Regions from separate parts of the Streptomyces sp. NPDC060232 genome, predicted to be linked through region 2. Evidence: riboswitches for the same ligand, from Rfam matches in the RefSeq annotation. Region 2 holds a riboswitch; each other region holds the start of a gene.

Region 1 (9,624 bases), on a different contig from region 2:
GGAGAAGGCGGACACCGTCGCCCTCCTGGAACGCGGCCGTACGCTGTCGACCCCCGCCCTCCGCGACGCCGTGGACCGGCTCGCCGCGCCCATGGACACCGTCGCCGCCTACCACTTCGGCTGGATCGACGCCCACGGCCACCCGGCCGACGGCGACGGCGGCAAGGCCGTGCGCCCCGCCCTCGCCCTGCTCTCCGCCGAGGCGGCGGGCGCCGCACCGGAGGTCGGCATCCCCGGCGCCGTCGCCGTCGAGCTCGTGCACAACTTCTCGCTGCTCCACGACGACCTGATGGACGGCGACGAGCAGCGCCGCCACCGCGACACCGTCTGGAAGGTGCACGGGCCGGCCCTCGCGATCCTCGTCGGCGACGCGCTCTTCGCCCTCGCCAACGAGATCCTGCTGGAACTCGGCACCGTCGAGGCGGGCCGCGCGACCCGCCGGCTGACCACCGCCAGCCGCAAGCTCATCGACGGCCAGGCACAGGACATCTCCTACGAGCACCGCGAGCGCGTCAGCGTCGAGGAGTGCCTGGAGATGGAGGGCAACAAGACCGGCGCGCTGCTCGCCTGCGCGGTCTCCATCGGCGCGGTGCTCGGCGGCGCGGACGACCGTACGGCCGACAAGCTGGAGGAGTACGGCTACCACCTCGGCCTCGCCTTCCAGGCGGTCGACGACCTCCTCGGCATCTGGGGAGACCCGGAGTCCACCGGCAAGCAGACCTGGAGCGACCTGCGCCAGCGCAAGAAGTCCCTGCCGGTCGTCGCCGCCCTCGCCGCGGGCGGGCCGGCCTCCGAGCGGCTCGCCGAGCTGCTCGCCGCCGACGCCAAGAGCAGCGACTTCGCGAACTTCTCGGAGGAGGAGTTCGCGGCCCGCGCGGCGCTCATCGAGGAGGCCGGCGGCCGTCAGTGGACCGCGGACGAGGCGCGCCGCCAGCACGCCGTCGCCATCCGCGCCCTGGACGACGTCGACATGCCGCAGCGGGTCCGCGAACAGCTCGTGGACCTCGCCGACTTCGTCGTCGTACGCAAGAGGTGACCGCCACCCGACAGCGGATATGAATCGCGAGTCGCCGGCCGGCGCCCCCGCCTGAGCGTGGCGGGCTCCGGCCGACGGCAGACCCCAGCACAGCACAGGACACTGTTCTAAGGGGAAGCCATGACAGCGACGACCGACGGCAGCGCGGAGAGCGCCGGCGCCGGCAGCGAATCCACGCCGGGCGCCCCGCCGCCCGGCCCCGCCGGGGCGGCCGCCCCGCGGACCGAGTACGGGCTCCCGGGTCCGCTCCACCCGGCCGCCCAGGCCGGCCCCGCGCCCGGCGCGGCGCCCTCCCTGCCGGTCGCGGTCACCGAGCGGCCCGCCGCGCCGCCCGACCCGGGCCGGCGAACCGGCCCGCCGGCCGCCTACCGGCCGCCGGGGAAGCCCGGCGCGGGCCGGACGGCCACGGCGGCGGACCTGCCCCGGCCGCCCGACGGCAGCCCGCGCGAGGTGTACGAGGCCACCGCGCGCGCCACCCTGCACCTCCTGGACCGCCAGGACCCCGCGGGCTGGTGGAAGGGCGACCTGGAGACCAACGTCACCATGGACGCCGAGGACCTCCTGCTGCGGCAGTTCCTCGGCATCCGGGACGAGGCCACCACCTACGCCGCCGCCCTCTTCATCCGCGGCGAGCAGCGCGAGGACGGCACCTGGGCCACCTTCCACGGCGGACCGCCCGAACTCTCCGCCACCATCGAGGCCTACGTCGCGCTGCGCCTCGCCGGGGACCCGCCCGACGCCCCGCACATGAGCCGCGCCTCGGCCTGGATCCGGGCCAACGGCGGGATCGCCGCCGCCCGCGTCTTCACGCGGATCTGGCTCGCCCTCTTCGGCTGGTGGAGCTGGGACCACCTGCCCGAACTCCCGCCCGAGCTGGTGTTCCTGCCTCCCTGGGTCCCCCTGAACATCTACGACTTCGGCTGCTGGGCCCGCCAGACGATCGTCCCGCTCACGGTGGTCTCCGCGCTGCGCCCGGTCCGCCCGGCCCCCTTCGCCCTCGACGAGCTCCACACCGACGCGCGGACCCCGTACCCCGCCACCCGTATGGCACCGCTGACCAGTTGGGACGGCGCCTTCCAGCGGATGGACAAGGCGCTGCACGTCTACCGGCGGTTCGCGCCGCGCCGGCTGCGCAAGGCGGCCATGGACACGGCCGCCCGCTGGATCGTCGAGCGCCAGGAGAACGACGGCTGCTGGGGCGGGATCCAGCCGCCCGCCGTGTACTCCGTCATCGCGCTGCACCTGCTCGGCTACGACCTCGGCCATCCGGTGATGCGCGCCGGACTGGAGTCCCTGGACCGCTTCGCGGTGCGGCGCGAGGACGGCGCACGGATGATCGAGGCCTGCCAGTCCCCGGTGTGGGACACCTGCCTCGCCGCGATCGCACTGGCCGACGCGGGCGTGCGCCCCGACCATCCGGCGCTGGTCAAGGCCGCCGACTGGATGCTCGGCGAGGAGATCACCCGCACCGGCGACTGGGCGGTGCGCCGGCCCGGCCTCGCCCCGGGCGGCTGGGCGTTCGAGTTCCACAACGACACCTACCCCGACATCGACGACACCGCCGAGGTCGTCCTCGCCCTGCGCCGCATCAGGCACCCCGACCCGGTGCGGCTCGACGCGGCCATCGCCCGCGGCGTGTCCTGGACCCTCGGCATGCAGTCGAAGGACGGCGCGTGGGGCGCCTTCGACGCCGACAACACCAGCCCCTTGCCCAACAGGCTGCCCTTCTGCGACTTCGGCGAGGTCATCGACCCCCCGTCGGCCGACGTCACCGCCCACGTGGTGGAGATGCTCGCCTTCGAGGGCCGGGCGGGCGACGCCCGGACCCGGCGCGGCATCGCCTGGCTGCTCGACGCACAGGAGCCGGACGGCAGCTGGTTCGGCCGCTGGGGCACCAACTACGTCTACGGCACCGGGTCGGTGGTGCCCGCCCTCACCGCGGCCGGCCTCGCCCCCGGGCACCCCGCGGTCCGGCGCGCCGTGCGCTGGCTGGAATCCGTACAGAACGAGGACGGCGGCTGGGGGGAGGACCAGCGCTCCTACAAGGACCGGTCGTGGGCCGGCAAGGGCGCCTCCACCGCCTCCCAGACCGCCTGGGCGCTCATGGCCCTGCTGGCGGCCGGCGAGCGGGACGGCAAGGCCGTGGAACGCGGCATCGCCCACCTGGTCCGGACCCAGCGGGAGGACGGCTCCTGGGACGAGCCGTACTTCACCGGCACCGGCTTCCCCTGGGACTTCTCCATCAACTACCACCTGTACCGGCAGGTGTTCCCGCTGACGGCGCTCGGCCGCTACCTGTACGGGGAGCCGCCCGCCCCGGCCCGCTCGGCCCCCGGGGGCCCCTGATGCCCGCCTCCGGAGAGGACCGGGCCGCGCAGGCCGGCCCGCTGCTGGTCGCCTGCGCGCTGCGCATCGAGGAGGTGGCGCTGCGCAGCGCCGGGCGGGACCCCCTACGCGGTACGCGCGGCCCCGACCGGGCTCCGGCCGGGGCGTACACCCTGCTGCGCACCGGGATGGGCCCGCGCGCGGCCGAACGCGCCGTCCGCCGGGCCCTGGAGCGGCCCGGGACGGAACGGGCGGCCGTTCTCGCCACCGGGTTCTGCGCCGGGCTCGTCCCCGGCATGAGCCCCGGCGACCTCGTCGTCGCGCAGGAGACCCGCGACCCGCGGGGGACCGTCCCGTGCACCGGGACCGCGCTGCTCGCCGAGGCGCTGGCCCGGGCCGCCCCCGGCCGGACCGTGCACATCGGCCCACTGACCGGCTCCGACCACGTCGTCCGCGGCCAGGAGCGGGCGCAACTGCGCGCCACGGGCGCCGTCGCGGTCGACATGGAGTCCGCGGCGACCCTCTGGGCCGCCGTCCGGGGCGCCGACCGCCCTGTTGCGGCCGTCCGGGTGATCGTGGACGCTCCGGAGCATGAGCTCGTCCGGATCGGCACGGTGCGCGGGGGAATATCGGCCTTCCGTGTTCTGCGTGCCGTACTGCCCGCGTTTTACCAATGGCACCGTTCTTCGCTGCTCCCCAGGAGGTGAGCCAGATGGCCATGCCGCTGCGCCAGACCATCAGGGTCGGGACCTATCTGCTCGAACAGAAGCTTCGCAAGCGTGAGAAGTTCCCGCTGATCGTCGAGCTGGAGCCCCTCTACGCGTGCAACCTGGCCTGCGAGGGGTGCGGGAAGATCCAGCACCCGGCAGGAGTGCTCAAGCAGCGCATGCCGGTGGCCCAGGCGGTAGGCGCCGTACTGGAATCCGGTGCGCCCATGGTGTCCATCGCGGGCGGGGAGCCCTTGATGCACCCGCAGATCCACGAGATCGTGCGGCAGTTGGTGGCACGGCGGAAGTACGTGTTCCTCTGCACCAACGCCATGCTGCTGCGCAAGAAGATCGAGAAGTTCACCCCCTCCCCGTACTTCGCGTTCGCGGTGCACATCGACGGCCTGCGCGAGCGCCACGACGAGTCGGTGGCGAAGGAGGGCGTCTTCGACGAGGCGGTCGAGGCCATCAAGGAGGCGAAGAGGCGCGGATTCCGGGTCACCACGAACTCCACCTTCTTCAACACCGACACCCCGCAGACGATCATCGAGGTGCTCAACTTCCTCAATGACGACCTCCAGGTCGACGAAATGATGATCTCGCCCGCCTATGCCTACGAGAAGGCACCGGACCAGGAACACTTCCTGGGCGTCGACCAGACCCGTGAACTCTTCAGAAAGGCCTTCGCGGGCGGCAACCGGCGGCGCTGGCGGCTCAACCACTCACCGCTCTTCCTGGACTTCCTGGAAGGAAAGGTCGATTTCCCCTGCACGGCCTGGGCCATTCCGAATTACTCCCTCTTCGGCTGGCAGCGCCCCTGCTACCTGATGAGCGACGGCTACGTCCCCACCTACCGGGAACTCGTCGAGGAAACCGACTGGAACAAGTACGGCCGCGGAAAGGACCCGCGCTGCGCGAACTGCATGGCGCACTGCGGCTACGAGCCCACCGCCGTCCTCGCCACCATGGGCTCCCTCAAGGAATCCCTGCGGGCCGCCCGGGAGACGGTCGGAGGCAACCGGGACAGGTCGGCATGAGCCCGGCGGAAGAGGGGCGGGGCGCCGGTTTCGACCTCGGCGCCCTGCTGGCCGCACGCGGGGCGGAGCGGTACGAGCTGCACACCCGCCACCTCAACCACCAACTGCCCCGGATGCTGCGCGCCATCGGCTTCGACAAGGTCTACGAGCGGGCCGAGGGAGCCCACTTCTGGGACGCGGACGGCAACGACTACCTCGACATGCTGGCCGGCTTCGGGGTGATGGGCCTCGGCCGCCACCACCCCGTCGTCCGACGGGCCCTGCACGACGTCCTGGACGCCCAGCTCGCAGACCTCACACGCTTCGACTGCCAGCCGCTGCCCGGACTGCTGGCCGAGAAGCTCCTCTCGTACAGCCCGCACCTGGACCGCGTCTTCTTCGGCAACAGCGGCACCGAGGCGGTAGAGACGGCCCTGAAGTTCGCCCGGTACGCCACCGGGCGGCCCAGGATCCTCTACTGCGACCACGCCTTCCACGGGCTGACGGCCGGCTCGCTCTCGGTCAACGGCGAGGGCGGGTTCCGGGACGGCTTCGCACCGCTGCTGCCCGACACCAAGGTCGCGCTGGGCGACCTGGCAGCCCTGGAGCGCGAGCTGCAGCGCGGCGACGTCGCCGCCTTCGTCGTCGAGCCGATCCAGGGCAAGGGGGTCCTCGCGGCCCCGCCCGGCTTCCTGCGCGCCGCGCAGGAGCTGCTGCACCGGCACAAGGCCCTGCTGATCGCGGACGAGGTGCAGACCGGACTGGGACGCACCGGGGACTTCTACGCGTACCAGCACGAGCCGGGTGTGGAGCCCGACCTGGTGTGCGTGGCCAAGGCGCTGTCGGGCGGCTACGTGCCGGTCGGCGCGACCCTGGGCAAGGACTGGATCTTCAAGAAGGTCTACTCGTCCATGGACCGGGTGCTCGTGCACTCCGCGAGCTTCGGGTCCAACGCGCAGGCGATGGCGGCCGGGCTGGCGGTGCTGTCCGTCATGGAGGACGAGCACCTCGTGGACCGGGCCCGGACGACGGGTGACCTGCTGCGCGGGCGGCTCGCCGCCCTGGTGGACGAGTACGAGCTGCTGCACGAGGTGCGCGGGCGCGGGCTGATGATCGGCATCGAGTTCGGCCGGCCGTCCTCGCTGGGGCTGCGCAGCCGCTGGACGGTGCTGCAGGCGGCCCGCAAGGGCCTTTTCGCGCAGATGGTCGTGGCGCCGCTGCTCCAGAAGCACCGGATCCTCACGCAGGTCTCCGGGGACCACCTGGAGGTGATCAAGCTGATTCCGCCGCTGGTGCTGGACGAGCGGGACGTCGACCGGTTCGTCGGCGCCTTCCGCGAGGTCATGGACGAGGCGCACGGCGGGTCCGCTCTGATGTGGGACTTCGGCAGGACGCTGGTGAAGCAGGCCGTCGCGGCGCGCTGACGGCCTGCCTCCGCGGTGTCCGTCCCCGGTGTCCGTCGCCCGGTACGCGTCCCTCGGCGGGCGGATCAGACCAGCAGCCGGTCCCGGAGCCGGTCGAGGGTCTCGGGCGTCAGCCCGAGGCCCTGCGCCAGGTAGCGGTCCACCCCGCCCCAGACCTGGTCGATGGTGTCGAAGGCGGCGATCAGGTACTCGGCGCGGGCGTCGAAGAGCGGCGCGAGCAGCTCCATCACCTCGGGCGAGCGGGCCTCGGCCGACGCGGAGCTGCGGTGCACCCGGTAGCGGCGGTGCGGGGCGTTGGACTCCAGGTAGTCCGCCACGATCGCCTCGCGCTCGACGCCGACCGCGAGGAGGGTGACGGCGACGGAGAGCCCCGCCCGGTCCTTGCCGGCCGCGCAGTGCAGGAGGGCGGGGACGCTGTCCTCGGCGAGGGCGTGGACGACCCGGCTGTGCTCGGTGGTGCGGTCGCGGATGATCCGGCGGTAGGAGTCCGACATCCGGGCCGCCGCCTTGCCGTCACCCAGGATCGAGCGGAGCTGGTCGAGGTCGCCGTCGCGGACCAGCCGCCAGAACTCCCGGCCGTCCGCCGGGTCCGAGAGCGGGATGTTGACGTTCCGTACGCCGGGCAGTTCGACGTCCGGGCCCTCCAGGGCGTGATCGGCGCCGTTGCGGAAGTCGAAGACGGTGTGGAGACCGAGCGAAGTGAGGAACTCTGCATCAGTTTCGGTGGCATGTGCGAGATGTCCGCTTCGGAAGAGTCGTCCCGTCCCGACCGTTCGTCCATCAGAAGTCGGCAATCCGCCCACATCGCGGAAATTGCGCACTCCGGTCAGCTCCGGCTCCTGTATCTGCTGGGTCAAGGGAACTCCTCCGCCTCTCGTGGGGGCTCTGTCCGAATTGAGCTACTTGGCGCCAACTTGCAATAACCGGAGGCGAGATCGGGCACGTCCCCGTGAGCCAGATCATACGGTGACCGTGAGTGCCTGATCGCCGAGGCCGAATGGCCCGGTGGGGACGGCTGTTGGCGGAGCGGAATGGACAGAGGGTGACCGGAATTCCGGCGGTCCCTCATACCTGTGAATCCGTCAGGGAATTCGCAGCTTGTTCGGCGTGCCCGCAAGGGATTACCTTCGCGATCGATCCGGGTGGATCGCCGAATCCTGCCGCCGCCCGGAAACCGCACCCGAACCATTTCGCGCGGCAGGAGCGGGGGAACCAGGTAAGCCGCTGTTCCGGAGATCTTTCCTCCGGTACGGCTCGGGGTGAAGCCGTTCATGTCCCGTGCATGTACGGCCGGACATCTCCAGTCCGAACCCGACAGCTCACCTCGCAGGCGCCGGAGAGGAATGCGCCATGCCTGCAAAGGGTAAGCACCGCCGTCCCAAGTCCCTTTCCATTTCCCGCGGATTCGCGGTCGCAGGCACCGGCGGCGCGGCCCTCGCCCTGCCGCTGATGGGTGCCGCCGGCGCCAACGCGGCCGGCGCCCCGGCGGCGGCCCCCGCCGTCGTACCCGCGGTGGCCCCGCAGGCCCCTGCCGCCCTCCAGGCCGCGCCCGCCGCTCCCGCGGCCGCCGTGCAGGCCGCGCCGACCGTCTACACGGTCGTCCCCGGCGACTGCCTCTCCGAGATCGCCGCGGAGCGCAACCTCTCCGGCGGCTGGCAGCAGCTGTACGCCGACAACCGCGAGGCGGTCGGCACCAACCCGTCGCTGATCCACCCCGGCCTGAAGCTGACCCTCGGCGGCCGCGGTGAAGCCGCCGCACCGGTCGACGCCGTCCCCGCCCCGCGCACCGCCCCCCAGGCCGCGCCGAAGGCGGCCCCGAAGGCGGCGAAGCCGGCCGGCCGCCCCGCCGCCCCGCAGGCGCGGCAGGACTCCGCCCCTGCGGCCCCGGCCCCCGCCGCGCAGCCCGCCGCCTCCGGCTTCGTGGCCCCGGTCAGCGGCGGCGTCTCCACCCAGTACAAGGTCGCGGGCGCCATGTGGTCATCCGGCTACCACACCGGCGTCGACTTCATCGCCCCCATGGGCACCACCGTCAGGGCCGTCGGCGCCGGCACCGTCGTCTCCGCCGGCTGGAGCGGCTCGTACGGCAACGAGGTCGTCATCCGGCACGCGGACGGCAAGTACTCCCAGTACGCCCACCTCTCCCAGCTCTCGGTCTCCTCCGGCCAGAGCGTCACCTCCGGCCAGAGCATCGGCCTCTCCGGCTCCACGGGCAACTCGACCGGCCCGCACCTGCACTTCGAGATCCGTACGAGCCCGTCCTACGGCTCGGACATGGACCCCATCGCCTACCTCCGCTCGAAGGGCGCCAGCCTCTGACGGCACCCGCCGACGGAGCACCGACACGCGTGAGGCCGGGACCCGAGGGGGGTCCCGGCCTCACGTGTACTTATTCCTTATGCCCGGCGTGGTAGAGATCACGGCCCGTCAACCCCTCATTACGTTGGCGTAGGTTGCTTGCGGGAGTGAAGGATGGGTTCTCGTGGCAGCGACGACGACGAAACTCAAGACCATCGGCTCGTACGCGGCGATCGGGGACAGCTTCACAGAGGGCGTGGGGGACCCGGGGCCTGGGGATTCTTTTCTCGGCTGGGCGGACCGGCTCGCCGTGCTCCTGGCCGATCAGCGCGACGAGCACGACTTCCGGTACGCGAACCTCGCGGTGCGCGGCAAGCTCCTCGACCAGATCGTGGCGGACCAGGTGCCGAGGGCCAAGGCCCTCGCCCCGGACCTGGTCACCTTCTGCGCGGGCGGCAACGACATCATCCGGCCCGGCAGCGACCCGGACGACGTGGCGGAACGGTTCGAGGCGGCCGTGGCCGACCTCACCGGAGCCGTCGGCCGCGTCATGATCACCACCGGCTTCGACACCCGGGGAGTGCCCGTCCTCAAACACCTCCGCGGCAAGGTCGCGACGTACAGCGCGCACGTGCGCGCCATCGCCGACCGCTACGACTGCCCGGTCCTCGACCTCTGGTCGCTGAAGTCCGTACAGGACCGGCGCGCCTGGGACGCGGACCGGCTGCACCTCTCGCCCGAGGGACACACCCGCGTCGCACTGCGCGCCGCGCAGGTCCTCGGCCTGGAGGTGCCCGCCGACCCCGACCAGCCGTGGCCGC
Region 2 (9,624 bases):
ACTGCGTGAACAGGCCGGTCCGGCCGCGCACGGGCATCGGGGCGGGGGTCAGCGAGGCGTTGAGCTCCACCTCCGGGGCGGTGTTGATCACCCCGTAGGCGTTGGGTCCGATGAGGCGCATCCCGTAGGAGCGCACCTGCCGCAGCAGCTCGCGCTGGCGGGCGAGTCCGGCCGGGCCGCTGTCCCCGTATCCGGCGGAGAGGACGACGAGCCCCTGCACGCCGTGCTCGCCGCAGGCGGCCACCGCGTCGGGGACCCGGTCGGCCGGGACCGCGATCACCGCGAGGTCGACGGGGGCGCCGATGGCCTCGACGGTGCGGTAGGCCCGCACCCCGTCGAGGAGGTCGCGGGTGGCGGCCTCGTTGACGGCGTAGAGGTGGCCGTGGAAGCCGCTGTCGCGCAGGTTGCGCAGGGCGGCCGCGCCCACGCCGGCGCCGGAGCGGCTGACCCCGACGACGGCCACCGAGCCGGGGGCCAGCAGGCGCTGCACGGAGCGGGCTTCGGCGCGCTGTTCCCGGGCGCGCTGCACGGCGAGGGACTCGGCGGTGGGTTCGAGGTCGAGGGTGAGGTGGACGGAGCCGTCCTCGAAGCTGCGCTTCTGCTGGTAGCCGGCGTCCGTGAACACCTTGATCATCTTGGTGTTGGCGGGCAGCACCTCGGCGGCGAACCGGCGGATGCCGCGCTCCCGGGCCACCGCGCCGATGTGTTCGAGGAGCGCGGAGGCGACGCCACGGCCCTGGTGGGCGTCCTGGACGAGGAAGGCGACCTCGGCCTCGTCGGCGGGGGCGGAGGCGGGGCGGCCGTCCGGGCCGATGCGGTCGTAGCGGACGGTGCCGATGAACTCCTCGCCGACGGTCGCGGCGAGGCCCACCCGGTCCACGTAGTCGTGGTGCGTGAAGCGGTGCACGTCGCGGTCGGAGAGGCGGGGGTAGGGCGCGAAGAAGCGGTAGTACTTCGACTCGTCCGAGACCTGCTCGTAGAAGCTGACGAGCCGGCCGGCGTCCTCGGTGGTGATGGGCCTGATCCGGGCGGTGCCGCCGTCGCGGAGGACGACGTCGGCTTCCCAGTGGGCCGGGTAGGACGGGTCCGACTCTATGGTCATGCGCATACCTTACGGCCGGACCGGGCCGGACCGGGCGGGACGGCGTTCGCGCGGCGTAGTAGGCAAGCCGGGACGAACCGGTGCAAGCTGGGGAAGCTCGTTCGTCGGCGGAATCAGGGGATCCAGACCGAGGGCCGGTCCGAGCATTCGGGGCGCCGTGAGAGACTGGTCTAGACAACCGTAAGAACCTGAAGGGCATCACCATGGCAGAGCGCCGCGTCAACGTCGGTTGGGCCGAGGGCCTGCACGCTCGTCCCGCCTCGATCTTCGTCCGTGCGACGACCGCTTCCGGCGTCCCGGTGACCATCGCGAAGTCCGGCGGCGACCCCGTCAACGCCGCCTCCATGCTGGCGGTGCTGGGCCTGGGCGCCCAAGGCGGCGAGGAGATCGTCCTCGCCTCCGAGGCCGAGGGTGCGGAGGCCGCCCTGGACCGCCTCGCGAAGCTGGTCGCCGAGGGCCTCGAAGAGCTCCCCGAGACGGTCTGACCCTTCGGGTTCTCCCACCGACACCTGCGCCGAAGCCGGGTCCCCCTCGCGAGGGGGACCCGGCTTCGGCGTTCGCACGGAATTCAGAGAAACGAATGCGACTCGGCCTGCCGAGCGGCGCGCACCGCCACTTTACGGCCGCTCCGCAGGAATTCGACACGGCGAATTACCCCGCCACCACCGGCGGCCGCTAATTCCCGCCATTCCACCCTTTGTATACGGCTCCTGTTAATGCCGGCCGCCCGACATGTTTACGGCAGGTTGCGAAGTGCTCACCGGATGCCGCCTCAGCCGGTGCGCGGCAGTCGCGCGATCGGCGTGGATCGCGGCCAGGGTGCGCGCCCGCTCGGCGTCGCCGCGCGCCACCGCGTCGACGATCGCGCCGTGCTCCGCCCAGGACTCCGCGGGCCGGGCGGGCGCCTCCACCACGAACATCCACGCCACCTTGTGCCGCATCTGCGTGAGCAGCGCGATCAGTCCGGGGCTTGCGGAGGCCTGTGCGAGCGTCTCGTGGAACCAGCCCCCGAGCGCCCTCAGGTCCTCGCCCTGGCCCCGCCTGGCCCGCTCCTGACCCAGCCTGACCAGCCCCCGCAGCACCTTGAGGTGGGCGTCGGTGCGGCGCCGGGCGGCCCTGGACGCCGCCAGCGGCTCCAGCAGCATCCGCAACTCCAGGAGGTCCGCGGCCTCCTGCGCGGTGGGCTCGGCCACACAGGCGCCGGCGTGGCGGCGCGTGGTCACGAAGCCCTCGGACTCCAGGGTCCGCAACGCCTCGCGCACCGGTACCCGCGAGACCCCGTACCGCCGGGCCAGCACCTCCTCGGTCAGCCGACCGCCTGGTTCGAACACCCCGGAGACGATGTCGTCGCGAATTGCCGTGCATACCGCGTGCGCAGGAATACGCAAGACCGAACCTCCGCCTATTTCCGACCGCCAGCCCCCGTGCGCACCCACGCGCACACAACGACTCTATTGCAGCACAGCAAGATTTCGAGAGCGGACGGAAATCCGAAACATTGCGCCGGAACGCAAAAACACGAAGACCCCGGCTCGGGAGGCGGGGCCTTCGTGAAGCTGTGCGCGGTACTCGGTGGGCCGCGGAACGGGTCAGAGGCTGACGCCGTGCGAGCGCAGGTACGCGATCGGGTCGATGTCCGAGCCGTACTGCGAGCCGGTGCGGGCCTCGAAGTGCAGGTGCGGGCCGCTGGAGTTGCCGGTGGAGCCCGACAGGCCGATCTGCTGGCCCGGGGTGACCTGCTGGCCGACGGAGACGCTCAGCGAGGACAGGTGGCCGTACTGCGTGAACGTGCCGTCGTTGTGCTTGATGACGACGTTGTTGCCGTACGCGCCGCCCCAGCCGGCCTCGACGACGGTGCCGAGGCCCACCGCGTGGACCGAGGTGCCGGAGGCGGCGTGGAAGTCGATGCCGGTGTGGCTGCCGGAGGACCACATGCCGCCGCCGGCCTTGTACTGCGTGCTGACGTAGGAGCCGTTCAGCGGGGAGACGAAGGTGTTGAGGCGCTTGCGCTCCTCTTCGCGGGCGGCGCGCTCGGCGGCCTCGCGCTCGGCCTTCGCCTTGGCCTCGGCGAGGCGCTTGGCCTCGGCGGCCTTCTGCTTGGCGTCGGCCTCGGCCTGGGCCTTGGCGGCGGCGTGCTCGGCGGCGCGCTGCTGGGCCTCTGCCTGGTCCTGGATGTCGCCCGCGAGGTCCTCGGCGACGACGACGGCACCCAGCCCGTTCTCCGGGGCGGAGCTGCTGTGGTTGTCCGCGGCGAAGGCCGGGGCGGCGAGGGAGCCGACCACACCCGTGGTGGCGATCGCGGCGATACCGGCGTAGCCGGCGGTCTTCTTGCTCAGGCGGCTGGAACCACGGTGCTTGCCGGTACCAGCGGGACGACTGCCAAACGCCATGAAGGGTTTGATCCTTTCCTTCCTTCTCGCCTACCGGGTTAGCTGACGGGTTCGGAGCAGGAAGGTCTCCTACGGGCCTCCTCTTGCGAGGGGGTCCGATTCACCCCAGGGACTGATGTGGGTCCCCGGCTCCCCAGGCTCGCGCCTGACGGGGACTCGGCGATCGCTGTCCGGTGCCGCGGGTGCGGCGGGCACAACTGACGAACAGCACGGATGACGCTAGGCGGATCATCAGTCAATCGCCAAACAGACGCGCCCTTTTGTTGCGTACGCCACACCGCATACAAGCAACCTCGCCATCAACCGGACAAAAGGGGCTCCGGCGGAAAATCGCCGGAGCCCCTTGAAAGGTGCGTCAGTTGCCCGTCATCCGGGCGCCCGCGACGTCAGTTGGCGACCACCGTGACGTCACCGATCCCGAGGGCCCGCACGGGCTCCTCGATCACCGCCGCGTCGCCCACCAGGATCGTGACCAGCCGGTCCGCCGGGAACGCCTTCACGACGGCCGTGGTGGCCTCCACCGTGCCGGTTTCGGCCAACTGCGCGTACAGCTGCGCCTGGTAGTCGTCCGGCAGCTCCTGCTCGACCTGGTCGGCCAGGGTCCCGGCGACCGAGGCCGCCGTCTCGAACTTCAGCGGGGCCACGCCCACCAGGTTCTGCACGGCCACATCGCGCTCGGCGTCGGTCAGACCGCCCTCCGCGAGGGTGCGCAGCACCTTCCAGAGGTCCTCCAGCGCCGGTCCGGTGTTGGGGGTGTCCACCGAGCCGCTGATCGCGAGCATGCAGGCGCCCTTGCCGTCGGCGGTGGAGCGCAGCACCTGGCCGAAGGCCCGCACGCCGTAGGTGTACCCCTTCTCCTCGCGCAGCACCTTGTCCAGGCGGGAGGTGAGGGTGCCGCCCAGGCAGTACGTGCCCAGCACCTGGGCCGCCCAGACGCGGTCGTGCCGGTCCGCCCCGATGCGTCCGATCAGCAGCTGCGTCTGGACCGCCCCCGGCCGGTCGACGATGACCACGCGGCCGGTGTCGTCGGCGGTCACGGGCGGCACGGGGCGCGCCTCGGCGGTGTCGCCGGTCCAGGCGCCCAGGGTGTCCGCCAGCACGGCGTCCAGGTCGATGCCGGTCAGGTCGCCGACGACCACCGCGGTGGCGGTGGCGGGGCGTACGTGGGCCTCGTAGAAGGCACGTACGGCGGCGGAGTCGATGCGGGCGACCGTCTCCTCGGTGCCCTGGCGCGGCCGGGACATCCGCAGGGACGCCGGGAAGAGCTCCTTGGAGAGCTGCTTGGCGGCGCGGCGCTGGGGGTTGGCCAGCTCGTGCGGGATCTCGTCGAGCCGGTTGCGCACCAGCCGGTCGACCTCGGCGTCGGCGAAGGCGGGCGCGCGCAGCGCCTCGGCGAGCAGGCTCAGCGCCTTGGCCAGCCGGGAGGCGGGCACCTCCAGGGAGACCCGCAGGCCCGGGTGGTCGGCGTGCGCGTCGAGGGTGGCTCCGCAGCGCTCCAGCTCGGCCGCGAACTCCTCGGCGGAGTGCTTGTCGGTGCCCTCCGACAGGGCGCGCGCCATGATGGTCGCCACGCCGTCCAGGCCCTCGGGCTCGGCGTCCAGGGGCGCGGTGAGGTTCACCTCGACCGCGACGACCTGCTGGCCCGGCCGGTGGCAGCGCAGCAGGGTCAGCCCGTTGAGCAGCGTCGAGCGCTCGGGGGCCGGGAAGGCCCACGGCTGCGGCTCGCCGGCCTGCGGGCGCGGGTGGAAGGTCATCGTGACGGCTGCGGTGTCGCTCACTGCTCCGCCCCCTCGTTCTCGTCGCTGTCGGCGTTCTCTTCGCCCTCTCCGCCCACGGCCGCGTCCGCCGCGAGGGGCTCGTAGACGAGCACCACGCGGTTGTCGGGACGCAGTCGGGCCGCGGCCACGGCCTGCACCTCCTCGGCGGTGATGTCGAGGACGCGCTGGACGGCGGTGAGGGCCAGCTGCGGGTCGCCGAACAGCACCGCGTAGCGGCAGAGTTCGTCGGCGCGGCCGGCCACCGTGCTCAGCCGGTCCAGCCATTCGCGCTCCAGTTGCGCCTGGGCGCGCTCCATCTCCTCGGCGGTCGGGCCCTCCGCGGCGAACCGCGCGAGCTCCTCGTCGACGGCCGCCTCGATGGCGGGGATCTCGACCCCGCTGGAGGTCTTGACGTCCAGCCAGCCCAGCGACGGCGCCCCGGCCAGGCGCAGCACGCCGAATCCCGCGGCGACGGCCGTCTGGTCGCGGCGTACCAGGCGGTTGTGGAGCAGCGAGGACTCCCCGCCGCCCAGGATGGTCAGCGCCACGTCGGCGGCGTCGCACTCGCGGGTGCCGTCGTGCGGCAGGCGGTAGGCGGCCATCAGCGCGCGCGCCGGGACGTCCTCGACGATCTCCTCGCGCAGCTGCTCCCCGATGGTGTCGGGCAGCGAGCCGTCGCGGGGCGGCTGCTTGCCGTCGTGGGAGGGGATGGTGCCGAAGTACTTCTCGATCCAGGCGAGCGTCTGCTCGGGGTCGATGTCGCCGACGACCGACAGCACCGCGTTGTTGGGCGCGTAGTACGTACGGAAGAAGGTGCGCGCGTCCTCCAGGGACGCGGCGTCCAGGTCGGCCATGGAGCCGATCGGGGTGTGGTGGTAGGGGTGGCCCTCGGGGTACGCCAGGGCGGTCAGCCGCTCGAAGGCGGTGCCGTACGGCACGTTGTCGTAGCGCTGGCGGCGCTCGTTCTTGACGACGTCGCGCTGGTTCTCCATGGACTCCTCGTCCAGGGCGGCCAGCAGCGAGCCCATCCGGTCCGCCTCCAGCCAGAGCGCGAGCTCCAGCTGGTGGGTCGGCATCGTCTCGAAGTAGTTGGTGCGCTCGAAGCTGGTGGTGCCGTTGAGGGAGCCGCCGGCACCCTGGACCAGCTCGAAGTGTCCGTTGCCCGGTACGCTCGCCGAACCCTGGAACATCAGGTGCTCGAAGAGGTGAGCCAGGCCGGTACGCCCCTTGACTTCGTGGCGCGAGCCGACGTCGTACCAGAGGCAGACCGCGGCGACCGGGGTCAGGTGGTCCTCGGACAACACCACGCGCAGGCCGTTGGCCAGCCGGTGCTCGGTCGCTGTCAGGCCGCCGGAGCCGGCCTGGGCTGTGGCCGTGTGACCCATGGGCATGTGGTCCCTTCGATCGCGATGCAGAGATTTCCGTCAGACCTGCCACTGTATGCAAGCGCGTCGGCCACCGGATAAGTTCCCGGGCCAGACCTGGGTCGGAGTCGGCGTTGTCGGTCCCTCGGGCCACAATGGTCGGCGTCGTACCCCCGCCGGACACGGCAGGACCCAGCCAGACCCCCGCCAGACCAGCCAGACACCCAGCACATACATTCTTGGTTAAGGAGCCGCGCAGCGATGGCCCGCCGCAGCACGAAGACCCCGCCGCCGGAGGATTTCGAGGAGAAGATCCTCGACATCGACGTCGTCGACGAAATGCAGGGCTCCTTCCTCGAGTACGCGTACTCGGTGATCTACTCCCGTGCCCTGCCCGACGCCAGGGACGGCATGAAGCCGGTGCACCGCCGCATCGTCTACCAGATGAACGAGATGGGCCTGCGCCCCGACCGCGGGTACGTCAAGTGCGCCCGCGTCGTCGGCGAGGTGATGGGCAAGCTCCACCCGCACGGCGACGCGTCGATCTACGACGCCCTCGTGCGCATGGCCCAGCCCTTCTCGATGCGGCTGCCGCTCGTCGACGGCCACGGCAACTTCGGTTCGCTGGGCAACGACGACCCGCCGGCCGCGATGCGCTACACCGAGTGCCGCATGGCCGACGCCACGTCCCTGATGACGGAGTCGATCGACGAGGACACCGTCGACTTCACCGCCAACTACGACGGGCAGGAGCAGGAACCGGTGGCGCTGCCCGCCGCCTACCCGAACCTGCTGGTCAACGGCGCGTCCGGGATCGCGGTCGGCATGGCCACGAACATGCCCCCGCACAACCTCGGCGAGGTCATCGCGGCCGCCCGCCACCTGATCCGCCACCCGCACGCGGACCTGGAGGCGCTGATGCGCTTCGTGCCGGGTCCCGACCTGCCCACCGGCGGCCGGATCGTCGGGCTCTCCGGGATCAAGGACGCCTACGAGAACGGCCGCGGGTCCTTCAAGATCCGCGCGACGGTGGCCGTGGAGAACGTCACGCCGCGCCGCAAGGGCCTGGTCGTCACCGAACTGCCCTTCACGGTCGGCCCCGAGAAGGTCATCGCGAAGATCAAGGACCTGGTCGGCTCGAAGAAGCTCCAGGGCATCGCCGACGTCAAGGACCTCACCGACCGGGCCCACGGCCTGCGCCTGGTCATCGAGATCAAGAACGGCTTCCACCCGGAGGCCGTGCTGGAGCAGCTCTACAAGCTGACGCCGATGGAGGAGTCCTTCGGCATCAACAACGTCGCGCTGGTGGACGGGCAGCCGCTGACGCTGGGCCTCAAGGAGCTGCTGGAGGTCTACCTCGACCACCGCTTCGAGGTCGTCCGGCGGCGCAGCGAGTTCCGCCGCACCAAGCGGCGCAACCGGCTGCACCTCGTCGAGGGCCTGCTCGTGGCCCTGATCGACATCGACGAGGTCATCCGCCTCATCCGCGACAGCGAGAACTCCGCCCAGGCCAAGGCCCGGCTCATGGAGCGGTTCTCGCTGAGCGAGACCCAGACCCAGTACATCCTGGACACCCCGCTGCGCCGGCTCACCAAGTTCGACCGCCTGGAGCTGGAGACCGAGCGCGACCGGCTGACGGGCGAGATCGACGAGCTGACCGGGATCCTGGAGTCCGACAACGAGCTGCGCAAGCTGGTCTCCGCGGAACTGGCGTCCGTCGCGAAGAAGTTCGGCACCGCGCGCCGTACGGTCCTGCTGGAGTCGGCGGGCACGGCGGTGGCGGCCGTTCCGCTGGAGGTCGCGGACGACCCCTGCCGGGTCCTGCTGTCCTCGACGGGCCTGCTGGCCCGTACGGCGAACGACGAGCCGCTGCCGCAGGACGAGGGCGGCTCCCGGGCCAGGCACGACCTGATCGTCTCGCAGGTGGCGGCGACCGCACGGGCCGACGTGGGCGTGGTCACCTCCACCGGCCGGCTGCTGCGGCTCTCGGTGATCGACCTGCCGCAGCTGCCCGACACGCACGCCGCGCCGAACCTCGCGGGCGGCGCGCCGGTCTCGGAGTTCCTCTCCGGGCTGGAGGCGGACGAGAAGGTGGTCTGCCTGACCTCGCTGGACGAGTCCTCGCAGGGGCTGGCACTGGGCACCGAGCAGGGCGTGGTCAAGCGCGTCGTGCCGGACTACCCGGCCAACAAGGACGAGCTGGAGGTCATCACCCTCAAGGACGGTGACCGGATCGTCGGCGCGGTCGAGTTGCGCACGGGCGAGGAGGACCTGGTCTTCATCACCGACGACGCCCAGCTGCTGCGCTACCCGGCGGGCCAGGTGCGCCCGCAGGGCCGCCCGGCGGGCGGTATGGCGGGTATCAAGCTCTCCGAGAACGCCAAGGTGATCCACTTCTCGGCCGTCGACCCGGGCCGGGACGCCGTGGTGTTCACGGTGGCCGGCGCGCACGGGACCCTGGACGACTCCCTGCTGTCGGGGAAGCTGACGCCCTTCGACCAGTACCCGCGCAAGGGACGCGCCACCGGCGGCGTGCGCTGCCAGCGGTTCCTGAAGGGCGAGGACCTGCTGGTGCTGGCCTGGGCCGGCGCCGCCCCCGCCCGCGCGGCGGCGGCGAACGGCACCCCGGCCGAGCTGCCGGCCGCGGACCCGCGCCGGGACGGCTCCGGGGCGCCCCTGCCGTCGGTCGTGGCGGCGCTGGCGGGACCCGCGCTGTAGGAGGTTCCCGACCATTCGGGTGGTACGTCCGGGGGACGTACCACCCGAATGGCGACTAGTGTTTTCCCTCTGGCACTGTCGGGTGGGGCGGGAGAACACAGAGCTGATGAGTCGTCGGTCGGGCGGTTTGATCGGGGACTGGGCCGAGGCCCAGCGCCGGACGCAGCAGACACAGCTGATCCAGCACCGCGAGGCGGAACGCCGGCAGCGGGCGTACGAACGCGAGGCGGCCCGCAGCCATCGGCAGCACCGGGAGGCCGAGGCACGGCGGCGCACCGCCGAGCTCGACGCCG
Region 3 (9,624 bases), on a different contig from region 2:
GAGGACGCCCGCAAGGCCCAGGAGGACGGCAAGGGCGCGGCGGCGCTGGAGCAGGCCGCCCTCCAGGCCCGCGTCCCGCTCGCCGCCGGGCAGATCGAGGAGGAGGTGCGCTTCCAGCTGCTGCTCGGCAAGCTCAGCGAGCGCTACGGCGAGGACAAGATCATCGAGCCGCTCGCCAAGGCGTCGGAGGCCCTCCACATCGAGGTCAACCCGCGCTACGGGACCTGGGACGCCCAGCAGGTCGGACTCGGCCCGGTGGAGACGCCCTGGATCACCCAGCGGACGCGCCCCGAGCAGGCACCCGCCGGAGCCTGACGCCCCGCGGCGGAGGTAGGTTCGAGGGGTGACCGACCACTCCCAGCCCACCGCCGCACCCGAGCCCACGGGCCGTATCGTCCTGCTGACCACCAGCCACCGGGTCGCCCCCGGCGTGCTGTCCTGGCCGGCGTGGCAGACCCTGCACGCCGCGGACCGGGTGCTGTGCGCCGACCCCGGCCACCCGCAGCTGCCGTACCTGCGGGAGGCGGGCGTCGAGGTCGAGTACACGGCCCCGGACGCGCACGAGCTGGTCGAGGCCTGCGCGGGCGGCCGTACGGTCGTGGTGCTCCCGGCCGGGGAGGGCGACCAGCGTCTCACCGACGGCCTGGCCCGGCTGGCCGGCTCCGGCCGGGTCTCCATGCCCGACCTGGAGCTGCTGCCCGGCTCCTACGACCTGCCGGGCGCCCGCCTGCTCGACCTGGTCCAGGTGATGGACCGGGTCCGGCGCGAATGCCCGTGGACCTCCCGCCAGACCCACCGGGGCCTGGCCAAGTACGCGATCGAGGAGGCGTACGAGCTCGTCGAGGCGATCGAGGACGGCGACCGGGAGGAACTGCGCGAGGAACTCGGCGACGTCCTGCTCCAGGTGGTCTTCCACGCCCGGATCGCCGAGGAGGGCATCCCCGGCCGCGAGGACGAGGGCGAGGGCGACGAGGCCGGTGGCGCCGACGAGGAGGGCCTCGGGGCCTTCTCCATCGACGACGTGGCCGGGGCACTCGTGCAGAAGCTGATCCACCGGCATCCGCACGTCTTCGGCGACGCGCCGGCAGATACCCCCGAGGACGTCCACGCCCACTGGCAGCGCACCAAGGCGGTCGAGAAGCAGCGGGAGTCGGTCACCGACGGGATCCCGGTGGGCCAGCCGGGCCTGGCGCTCGCGGCCAAGCTCGCGGGCCGGGCCCGTACGGGCGGAGTGGCCGTGGAGCTGCCCCGCGGCGACGGCATCGGCTACGAGCTGCTGGAACTGGCGGCCCGCGCGGAGGCGGAGGGGGTCGACCCCGAGACCGCGCTGCGCGCGGCGGCCCGCGTCTACCGGGACGCGATCCGGGTGGCCGAGGGTGTCGGAGCCGCCACGGAGTAGGCCCCCGCCTCCCTGCGGCGGTACTCCCTCAGTACTCCCTCGGGGCGCGGGCCGAGGGGTCGTGCCAGTGCGGGGCAGGGCGGTTCAGGAGCCACTCGGCGAAGCCCAGCGGGCGGCCGCCCTGCCCGTGGTCGCCGCCCGCAGCGGGTACGCAGTCGTGGAAGAGGCGGCCGGGACGGGCGCCGAGCACCTCCAGGAGGTGCGTGGTCTCGTCGATGAACTGCCCCGGCCCGCTGAGGTAGACGTCCTGGTCGGGCCACAGGCCCCGGTTGCTCAGGGCGGTCGCGAGCCGTTCGGTGGCCTCGTTGCGGTGCCGGCCGGGGGCGGGTGTGATGTAGGTGACGTCGAGCCAGCCGCAGGAGGCCCCGTACGCGTCGATGAGCGGCCGGTCGTAGAGGTGCGCGCAGTCCCGGGCCACGACGAAGAGCCGTACGTCCTGATCGGGTGGCCGGTCCGCGAGCTCCTCCAGCATGGCCCGGATCGGGGCCCAGCCGGTGCCGGCGGCGATCAGGCTGACCGGGCGGCCGGAGCGGCGGAAGGTCAGCTGCCCGCCGGCGGCGCCGAGGCGCAGTACATCGCCCGGCTGGGTCTCGCGGACCAGGGCGGTGCTGAGCCGCCCGCGATCGATCCGGCTGACGTGCAGGTCGACGGTGCCGTCGGGGCGGGGGGCGTTGCCGATGGAGTAGGTGCGCCAGGCCCTGGGGACCCGGTCGCTGCTCACGCTCGTGTACTGGCCGGGGAGATAGGGGAAGGGGGCGTGCGGCCGCAGGGTGAGCACGCCGATGTCCTGTCCGTACTGGAGGTGGCGCACGACCTCCGCGTCCCACCACGGCGGGTCCTCGCTCGCGTCGGCCCCGGCGAGCATGGCGTCGGCGATCACCTGGTAGGCCTCGGTCCAGGCCTTCTCCACCCGCGGGGTCCAGGCTTCGCCGGAGGTCTCGGCGAGCGCGGCGAGCAGGCTGGAGCCGACGACCGCGTAGTGCTCGGGGCGGACCAGGAACTTGCGGTGGTCGCGGCCCAGGTCGCGCAGGTAGGGGCCGAGGGTCTCGTCGTCGCCGAGACGGGAGATGACGTGGGTGAGCGCGGCGAAGAGCCGGTCCCGCTGGCGTTCCATGTCCTCGGAGGAGACCGGGAAGAGGTCACGGACTCCGGGGTTGTGCCAGAACAGGTGCGAGTAGAAGAACTTGACGGCGTGTTCGGCCCGTCTCTCCACCACCGCGAAACTGCTTTTCAAGATCCTCACGTCCACACAACCGAAGGTAGGAGTGCCGGACGGGGCGAGGTCAAGCGTTGTCCGATCTACGGACAGCCTCGGCGAAGCAGTCATATGGGACGGCTGGCCGCGGCCCGGGCCGGTCCGCCGGGGCGCGGCGGCTACTGTCGGGGACATGCACGATCAGTCGTCCACTCCCTCCGTCGGCGCGGCGCCCGAACTCTTCACGTGGGAGTTCGCGACCGACCCCTACCCGGCCTACGCATGGCTGCGCGAGCACTCCCCGGTGCACCGCACGAAGCTCCCCAGCGGGGTCGAGGCCTGGCTCGTCACCCGTTACGCGGACGCCCGCCAGGCCCTCGCCGACCAGCGGCTCAGCAAGAATCCGGCGCACCACGCAGAGCCCGCGCACGCCAAGGGCAAGACCGGGATCCCGGGGGAGCGCAAGGCGGAGCTGATGACGCATCTGCTGAACATCGACCCTCCGGACCACACCCGGCTGCGGCGTCTGGTGTCGAAGGCGTTCACCCCGCGCAGGGTCGCCGAGTTCGCCCCGCGGGTGCAGGCGCTCACCGATCACCTGATCGACGGGTTCGCGGGGAGGGGGGAGGCGGACCTCATCCACGAGTTCGCCTTCCCGCTGCCCATCTACGCCATCTGCGAGATGCTCGGAGTACCGCGCGAGGACCAGGACGACTTCCGCGACTGGGCCGGGATGATGATCCGCCACGGCGGCGGTCCGCGGGGCGGGGTCGCCCGGTCGGTGAAGCAGATGCGGACCTATCTCGGTGAACTCATCCACCGTAAAAGGGATGATCTGGGCGACGATCTGATGTCCGACCTGATCCGGGCGAGCGACCACGGCGACCATCTGACGGAGGGCGAGGCCACCGCGATGGCCTTCATCCTGCTCTTCGCCGGCTTCGAGACGACCGTGAACCTCATCGGCAACGGCGTCCACTCCCTCTTCATGAACCCCGTCCAACGCGAGCGCCTGCAGAGCTCCCTGGCCGCCGGGGAGAGCGGACTGCTGGCCACCGGCGTGGAGGAACTCCTGCGCTACGACGGCCCCGTGGAGCTGGCGACGTGGCGGTTCGCCACCGAGCCGCTGACCCTCGGCGGTGAGCGCGTCGAGACCGGCGATCCGGTCCTGGTCGTCCTCGCCGCCGCCGACCGGGACCCCGAGCGGTTCACCGACCCGGACACCCTCGACCTCTCCAGGGGCGACAACCAGCACCTCGGGTACGGGCACGGCATCCACTACTGCCTGGGCGCGCCGCTGGCCCGGCTCGAAGGAACGACCGCGCTCGCCACCCTGCTCACCCGCCTGCCGGACCTGGAACTCGCCGTTCCGCCCCAAGACCTGCGCTGGCGTGGGGGGTTGATCATGCGTGGGCTGCGTACTCTTCCCGTTCGCTTCACGGTTCAAAACACTTGCGCAGGATCTGATCAAAAGTCAGATCCTGCTTGAACTTGTGACAATCGTTCCGAGGCCGCTAGGTTCTGCCGTTACCCCGCTGTTATGCGAAAGGTGATCCCTCATGCTCTCCGGGAACGGCCGTCACAGACGACCCCGCCAGGTCCCCGCGCTGGTAGTCACAGCCGGAGTCACTGGCTCTGCGCTGGCCATGCCACTGCTTGCCGCCACCAGCGCCACCGCTGCCGACACCGCCACCTGGGACAAGGTGGCCGAGTGCGAGAGCGGCGGCTCGTGGAGCGCCAACTTCGGCAGTGGCGCGTACGGCGGCCTCCAGTTCACCCAGGAGCAGTGGGAGAACGCCGGCGGTCTGGACTTCGCCGAGCGGGCCGACCTCGCGAGCCGCTCGCAGCAGATAGCGGTGGCCGAGCGCGTGCTGGCCTCCCAGGGTCCGCAGGCCTGGCCGCTGTGCGCCGCCTCCGCCGGACTGGACCAGCAGGGTCCGGCCGCGGTCGTCGACCCCGGTCTGCCCGGCAGCCCCACCGTGGTGGGCCCCGCGCCGTCCCGCCCGGACGACACCGTGCCCTCCGCCAAGGGCGGCAAGCCGGCGACGGACTTCGGGCTCTCGACCGCGGAGACGCCGAGCCCCTCGGGCAGCCCGTTCCTGATCCCGGACGCGCCGTCCCTCGGACTGCCCGTCATGCCCGCGCCCGACGTCCCGACGACGCCGCCGGTCGACCCGGGTGCCCCGACCGACCCGGCGACCGGGCCGGTGAGCCCCGCCGACCCGACGGCCCCGGTCCTCCCGACCGACCCGACGGACCCGGCGGACCCGACGGCGCCCACGACCCCGCCGGTCACCCCGCGTCCGTCCCCGACCGACCCGACCGGCCCGACGGCCCCCGCGACCCCGGAGACCCCGGCGACCCCGGGCGCCACTCCGGCCGAGGGCAACGGCAAGCACCGCGGTGCGCCCTCCCCCGAGGAGGGCGCCGGGTCTGATGGCGCGTCGGACCCCGTCTACACGGTGCGGGAGGGCGACAGCCTGGCGACCATCGCGGTCGCCAAGGGTGTGAAGGGCGGCTGGAGCGGCCTCTACGCGGCCAACGAGCAGGTCATCGGCGAGGACGCCAACCTGATCAAGCCCGGGCAGAACCTGGATCTAACCATGCAATAAGGACAGTTGGTTCGCCCGGAAAGACCTTGATTGTCTGTTTTCTGCAAGTGAGACATGTGTCTCTTCCGGTCAACTGGCGTGTCTCGCCCGGGGGCTTCCGCAAACCCCGGCCTCACCTGCGCAAACACCGCTTCGGAGAGCGCAAGTAGGGGCCCTTTCTCCCCGATGTTCCTCGTTGAACATCGGGGAGAGCTGTGTCTACCTTCTGAATCGCTCGCCACCGCGAGCTCCTCCGACCGCATCGCCGAGTCCTGCCGGCGGACGGGGGGAACAGTCGTCGCGTCAAGCGCCGAAGGCAGGAGCGGGGGAACCAAGGTAGGTGCCGCGAGCGGCCGTTGAGAGACGGTCACGCAAGCGGCTTGGGGTTAAGCGGTGCGCCAGGTCGCATCGCCGGGCACTCACAGGCCCGAACCCGACAGCTCACCTCGTAGGCGTCGGTGAGGAGAAACCTCATGCTGCTTTCCGGCAAGGGCAAGCACCGTCGCGGCTCCAAGGCCGTTCGCATCGTCACGCTCGCCGGTGTCGCCGGCGTGGCCGTCGCCGCCCCCCTGATGACCGCGGGCGCCGCCAGTGCCGCCACCGCGTCCGAGTGGGACAAGGTCGCGCAGTGCGAGTCCGGCGGCAACTGGGCCATCAACACGGGCAACGGCTACTACGGCGGTCTGCAGTTCTCGTCCTCCACGTGGGCGGCCTTCGGCGGCAAGTCGTACGCCGCCCAGGCCAACCAGGCCTCGAAGGCGCAGCAGATAGCCGTGGCCGAGAAGGTCCTGAAGAAGCAGGGCAAGGGCGCCTGGCCGCACTGCGGCAAGGGCCTGTCGAACTCCTCGTACACCGGCGGCTCCTCCGAGGCTCCGGCTTCCACCAAGCCGAAGGCCGAGACGAAGAAGACCGAGACCAAGAAGACCAAGAAGACCGAGACCAAGGCCGCGCCGAAGAAGGACACCAAGCGCGCCGAGGCCCCGGTCACCCGCTCCGAGCGCACCGAGGCTCCGGCCGCGCCGAAGACCGGCAACGGCTCGTACGAGGTCAAGGCCGGCGACACCCTGGGCACCATCGCCGAGGCCAACGGCGTCAAGGGCGGCTGGCAGCAGCTGTTCGAGCTGAACAAGGACATCGTCTCGGACGCCGACCTGATCTTCCCGGGTCAGAAGCTCAAGCTCAGCTGACCGCTGCGGCAATAGCCGCGAAAGCGTACGCAACGCGCAGAACTCCACCGCCCGGCGCCCCTCCCCCCACGCGCCGGGCGGCGGTGTGTGCGAGAGCGGAACCCCCGTCATCCAGGGCTCTATGTCCGGGAAGAGGGGTATTCGGGCCCTTTTTCGTCCCAGGACCCGGGCGGTCGGCAGGGCGAGTGCCCGGATCCGGTTAGGCTCTAGTCGGCCAGGCCATCCCACGGCCTGACGCCACCGCACACCCAGCGTCACATCCCAGAAGGAGATGCTCGTGCCGTCCATCGACGTCGTCGTAGCCCGGGAAATCCTGGACTCCCGAGGCAATCCCACGGTCGAGGTCGAGGTGGGCCTCGACGACGGCAGCACCGGCCGTGCTGCCGTTCCGTCCGGCGCCTCCACCGGTGCCTTCGAGGCCATCGAGCTCCGTGACGGTGACCCCAACCGTTACATGGGCAAGGGTGTCGAGAAGGCCGTCCTCGCCGTCATCGAGCAGATCGGCCCGGAGCTCGTCGGCTACGACGCCACCGAGCAGCGCCTGATCGACCAGGCCATGTTCGACCTGGACGCCACCGACAACAAGGGCTCGCTCGGCGCCAACGCCATCCTCGGCGTCTCGCTCGCCGTCGCGCACGCCGCGTCCGAGGCCTCGGACCTCCCCCTCTTCCGCTACCTCGGCGGTCCGAACGCGCACCTGCTGCCCGTTCCGATGATGAACATCCTCAACGGTGGGTCGCACGCCGACTCCAACGTCGACATCCAGGAGTTCATGATCGCCCCGATCGGGGCGGAGTCCTTCTCCGAGGCGCTGCGCTGGGGCGCCGAGGTCTACCACACCCTCAAGAAGGTCCTGCACACCAAGGGCCTGTCCACCGGCCTCGGTGACGAGGGCGGCTTCGCCCCGAACCTGGAGTCCAACCGCGCTGCGCTCGACCTCATCATCGAGGCCATCAAGCAGGCCGGCTACACCCCGGGCAAGGACATCGCGCTCGCGCTCGACGTCGCCGCGTCCGAGTTCTACAAGGACGGCAAGTACGAGTTCGAGGGCCAGTCCCGCTCGGCCGCCGAGATGACCGACTACTACGCCGAGCTCGTCGAGGCGTACCCGCTCGTCTCCATCGAGGACCCGCTGTTCGAGGACGACTGGGCCGGCTGGAAGACGATCACCGACCGCCTGGGCGCCAAGGTCCAGATCGTCGGCGACGACCTCTTCGTCACCAACCCCGAGCGCCTCGCCCGCGGCATCGAGGAGGGCTCCGCGAACGCCCTGCTCGTGAAGGTGAACCAGATCGGTTCGCTGACCGAGACCCTCGACGCCGTCGAGATGGCCCAGCGCAACGGCTTCAAGTGCATGATGTCGCACCGCTCCGGCGAGACCGAGGACGTCACCATCGCCGACCTCGCCGTCGCCGTGAACTGCGGTCAGATCAAGACCGGCGCCCCGGCCCGCTCGGACCGCGTCGCCAAGTACAACCAGCTGCTGCGCATCGAGGAGATCCTCGACGACGCCGCGGTGTACGCGGGCCGCAGCGCCTTCCCGCGCTTCAAGGGCTAATCACGCTCTGCCTCCGTACGTCCCCGCACTCGGTCCCGTACCGTGTGCGGGGACGTATTGCGTAGTGCGTACAAAGGGGAGGCGGACCAATGGCCGGGAACCGGGATCGGTTCTCCACCTTCTCCACGGCGACGCGGCTCAAGCAGCTCGGTGAGCGGACCGCGGCCCACGTCTACCGCTCGCAGTCGCGCCGGCAGGTGCGCCGCAGCCGCCTCACCGGCAGGGCCGCGCTCCTGGTGCTCGTGCTCTGTACGCTGGTGGTCGCCCTCGCGTATCCGATGCGCCAGTACGTCTCCCAGCGCTCGGAGATCGCGGAGCAGCAGCGGGCCGCGGCTGCCGCGCGGGACCGCCTGGAGCGGCTCCGTGACGAGAAGGCCCGCTGGCAGGACGACGCCTACGCGGAGCAGCAGGCGCGCAAGCACCTGCACTTCCTGCGCCCGGGGGAGGTCGGCTACATCATGAGCGACCCCGGGTCCCAGCCCCCGGAGCCGCACCGGACCGGCCAGACCGGCTCGGACCGCCCCTGGTATTCCAACGTCTGGGACGGCGTCGACAAGGCCGACCGCCCCGGCGACTAGCACCGCAGCACCCATCCACGAGAACGAAGAGACTTCCTCCAGGCATGCAGACGCCCCCGCCCCAGACCGACCGGACCGAGCCGACCGACGCGGACATCGAGGCGTTCGAGCAGCAGCTCGGCCGCCCGCCGCGCGGGCTGCGCGCCATCGCGCACCGCTGCCCCTGCGGGCAGCCCGACGTGGTGGAGACCGCGCCGCGGCTTCCCGACGGCACCCCCTTCCCGACGCTGTACTACCTGACGTGCCCGCGCGCGGCCTCCGCCATCGGCACGCTGGAGGCCAACGGCGTGATGAAGGAGATGCAGGCCCGGCTCGCCGAGGACCCGGAGCTCGCCGCCGCCTACCAGGCCGCGCACGAGGACTACATCCGCCGCCGCGACGCCATCGAGGTGCTCCAGGGCTTCCCGAGCGCCGGCGGGATGCCGGACCGGGTCAAGTGCCTGCACGTGCTCGTCGGCCACTCCCTGGCCGCCGGCCCCGGCGTGAACCCGTTCGGCGACGAGGCCCTCGCGATGCTGCCCGAGTGGTGGGCCAAGGGCGCCTGCGTCACGCCGTGCGGCGAGAAGAAGAAGGAAGAGGAGTCCCGGTGACCCGGGTCGCGGGCATCGACTGCGGTACGAACTCCATCCGGCTGCTCGTGGCGGACTGCGACCCGGCCACGGGCGAGCTGGTCGAGCTGGACCGGCGGATGATCATCGTCCGGCTCGGCCAGGGCGTGGACAAGACCGGGCGCCTGGCCCCGGAGGCGCTGGAGCGCACCTTCGCCGCCTGCCGCGAGTACGCGGCGGTCATCAAGGAGTTCGGCGCGGAGCGGGTGCGCTTCGTGGCGACCTCCGCCTCCCGCGACGCCGAGAACCGCGACGACTTCGTCCGCGGCGTCGTGGAGATCCTGGGCGTCGAGCCCGAGGTGATCTCCGGCGACCAGGAGGCGGAGTTCTCCTTCACCGGCGCCACCAGGGAGCTGGCCGCGCACGAGCACCTTCAGCGGCCGTTCCTGGTGGTCGACATCGGTGGCGGCTCGACCGAGTTCGTGGTCGGCGACGACCACGTGCGGGCCGCCCGCTCCGTGGACGTGGGCTGCGTCCGGATGACCGAGCGCCACCTGGTGGTGGACGG

The links. A riboswitch is a leader RNA that binds a small molecule or an ion and turns the genes downstream of it on or off. The one in region 2 is predicted to bind cyclic di-AMP.
Region 1: another riboswitch for cyclic di-AMP. It lies ahead of ACFWFZ_RS14325 (LysM peptidoglycan-binding domain-containing M23 family metallopeptidase); the one in region 2 lies ahead of ACFWFZ_RS21015 (M23 family metallopeptidase).
Region 3: another riboswitch for cyclic di-AMP. It lies ahead of ACFWFZ_RS29835 (transglycosylase family protein); the one in region 2 lies ahead of ACFWFZ_RS21015 (M23 family metallopeptidase).

Annotation. Positions count from the first base shown of each region.
Region 1 covers NZ_JBHXAG010000008.1:139,456-149,079, reverse strand. The annotation lists gene ACFWFZ_RS14355 (polyprenyl synthetase family protein) at 1-1,036, shown strand, start outside; gene shc (squalene--hopene cyclase) at 1,157-3,382, shown strand; gene ACFWFZ_RS14345 (1-hydroxy-2-methyl-2-butenyl 4-diphosphate reductase) at 3,382-4,068, shown strand; gene hpnH (adenosyl-hopene transferase HpnH) at 4,074-5,105, shown strand; gene ACFWFZ_RS14335 (aspartate aminotransferase family protein) at 5,102-6,508, shown strand; gene ACFWFZ_RS14330 (tyrosine-protein phosphatase) at 6,574-7,365, opposite strand; cyclic di-AMP (ydaO/yuaA leader) riboswitch at 7,647-7,854, shown strand; gene ACFWFZ_RS14325 (LysM peptidoglycan-binding domain-containing M23 family metallopeptidase) at 7,859-8,824, shown strand; gene ACFWFZ_RS14320 (SGNH/GDSL hydrolase family protein) at 8,988-9,624, shown strand, end outside.
Region 2 covers NZ_JBHXAG010000014.1:32,374-41,997, reverse strand. The annotation lists gene ACFWFZ_RS21030 (GNAT family N-acetyltransferase) at 1-1,108, opposite strand, end outside; gene ACFWFZ_RS21025 (HPr family phosphocarrier protein) at 1,306-1,587, shown strand; gene ACFWFZ_RS21020 (GntR family transcriptional regulator) at 1,816-2,490, opposite strand; gene ACFWFZ_RS21015 (M23 family metallopeptidase) at 2,692-3,492, opposite strand; cyclic di-AMP (ydaO/yuaA leader) riboswitch at 3,505-3,664, opposite strand; gene ACFWFZ_RS21010 (M16 family metallopeptidase) at 3,879-5,246, opposite strand; gene ACFWFZ_RS21005 (M16 family metallopeptidase) at 5,267-6,634, opposite strand; gene ACFWFZ_RS21000 (DNA topoisomerase (ATP-hydrolyzing) subunit A) at 6,875-9,331, shown strand; gene ACFWFZ_RS20995 (restriction endonuclease) at 9,438-9,624, shown strand, end outside.
Region 3 covers NZ_JBHXAG010000027.1:48,817-58,440, reverse strand. The annotation lists gene ACFWFZ_RS29860 (SurA N-terminal domain-containing protein) at 1-315, shown strand, start outside; gene ACFWFZ_RS29855 (nucleoside triphosphate pyrophosphohydrolase) at 344-1,399, shown strand; gene ACFWFZ_RS29850 (globin domain-containing protein) at 1,428-2,642, opposite strand; gene ACFWFZ_RS29845 (cytochrome P450) at 2,788-4,083, shown strand; gene ACFWFZ_RS29840 (transglycosylase family protein) at 4,241-5,206, shown strand; cyclic di-AMP (ydaO/yuaA leader) riboswitch at 5,484-5,655, shown strand; gene ACFWFZ_RS29835 (transglycosylase family protein) at 5,659-6,372, shown strand; gene eno (phosphopyruvate hydratase) at 6,644-7,930, shown strand; gene ACFWFZ_RS29825 (septum formation initiator family protein) at 8,020-8,508, shown strand; gene ACFWFZ_RS29820 (DUF501 domain-containing protein) at 8,553-9,098, shown strand; gene ACFWFZ_RS29815 (exopolyphosphatase) at 9,095-9,624, shown strand, end outside.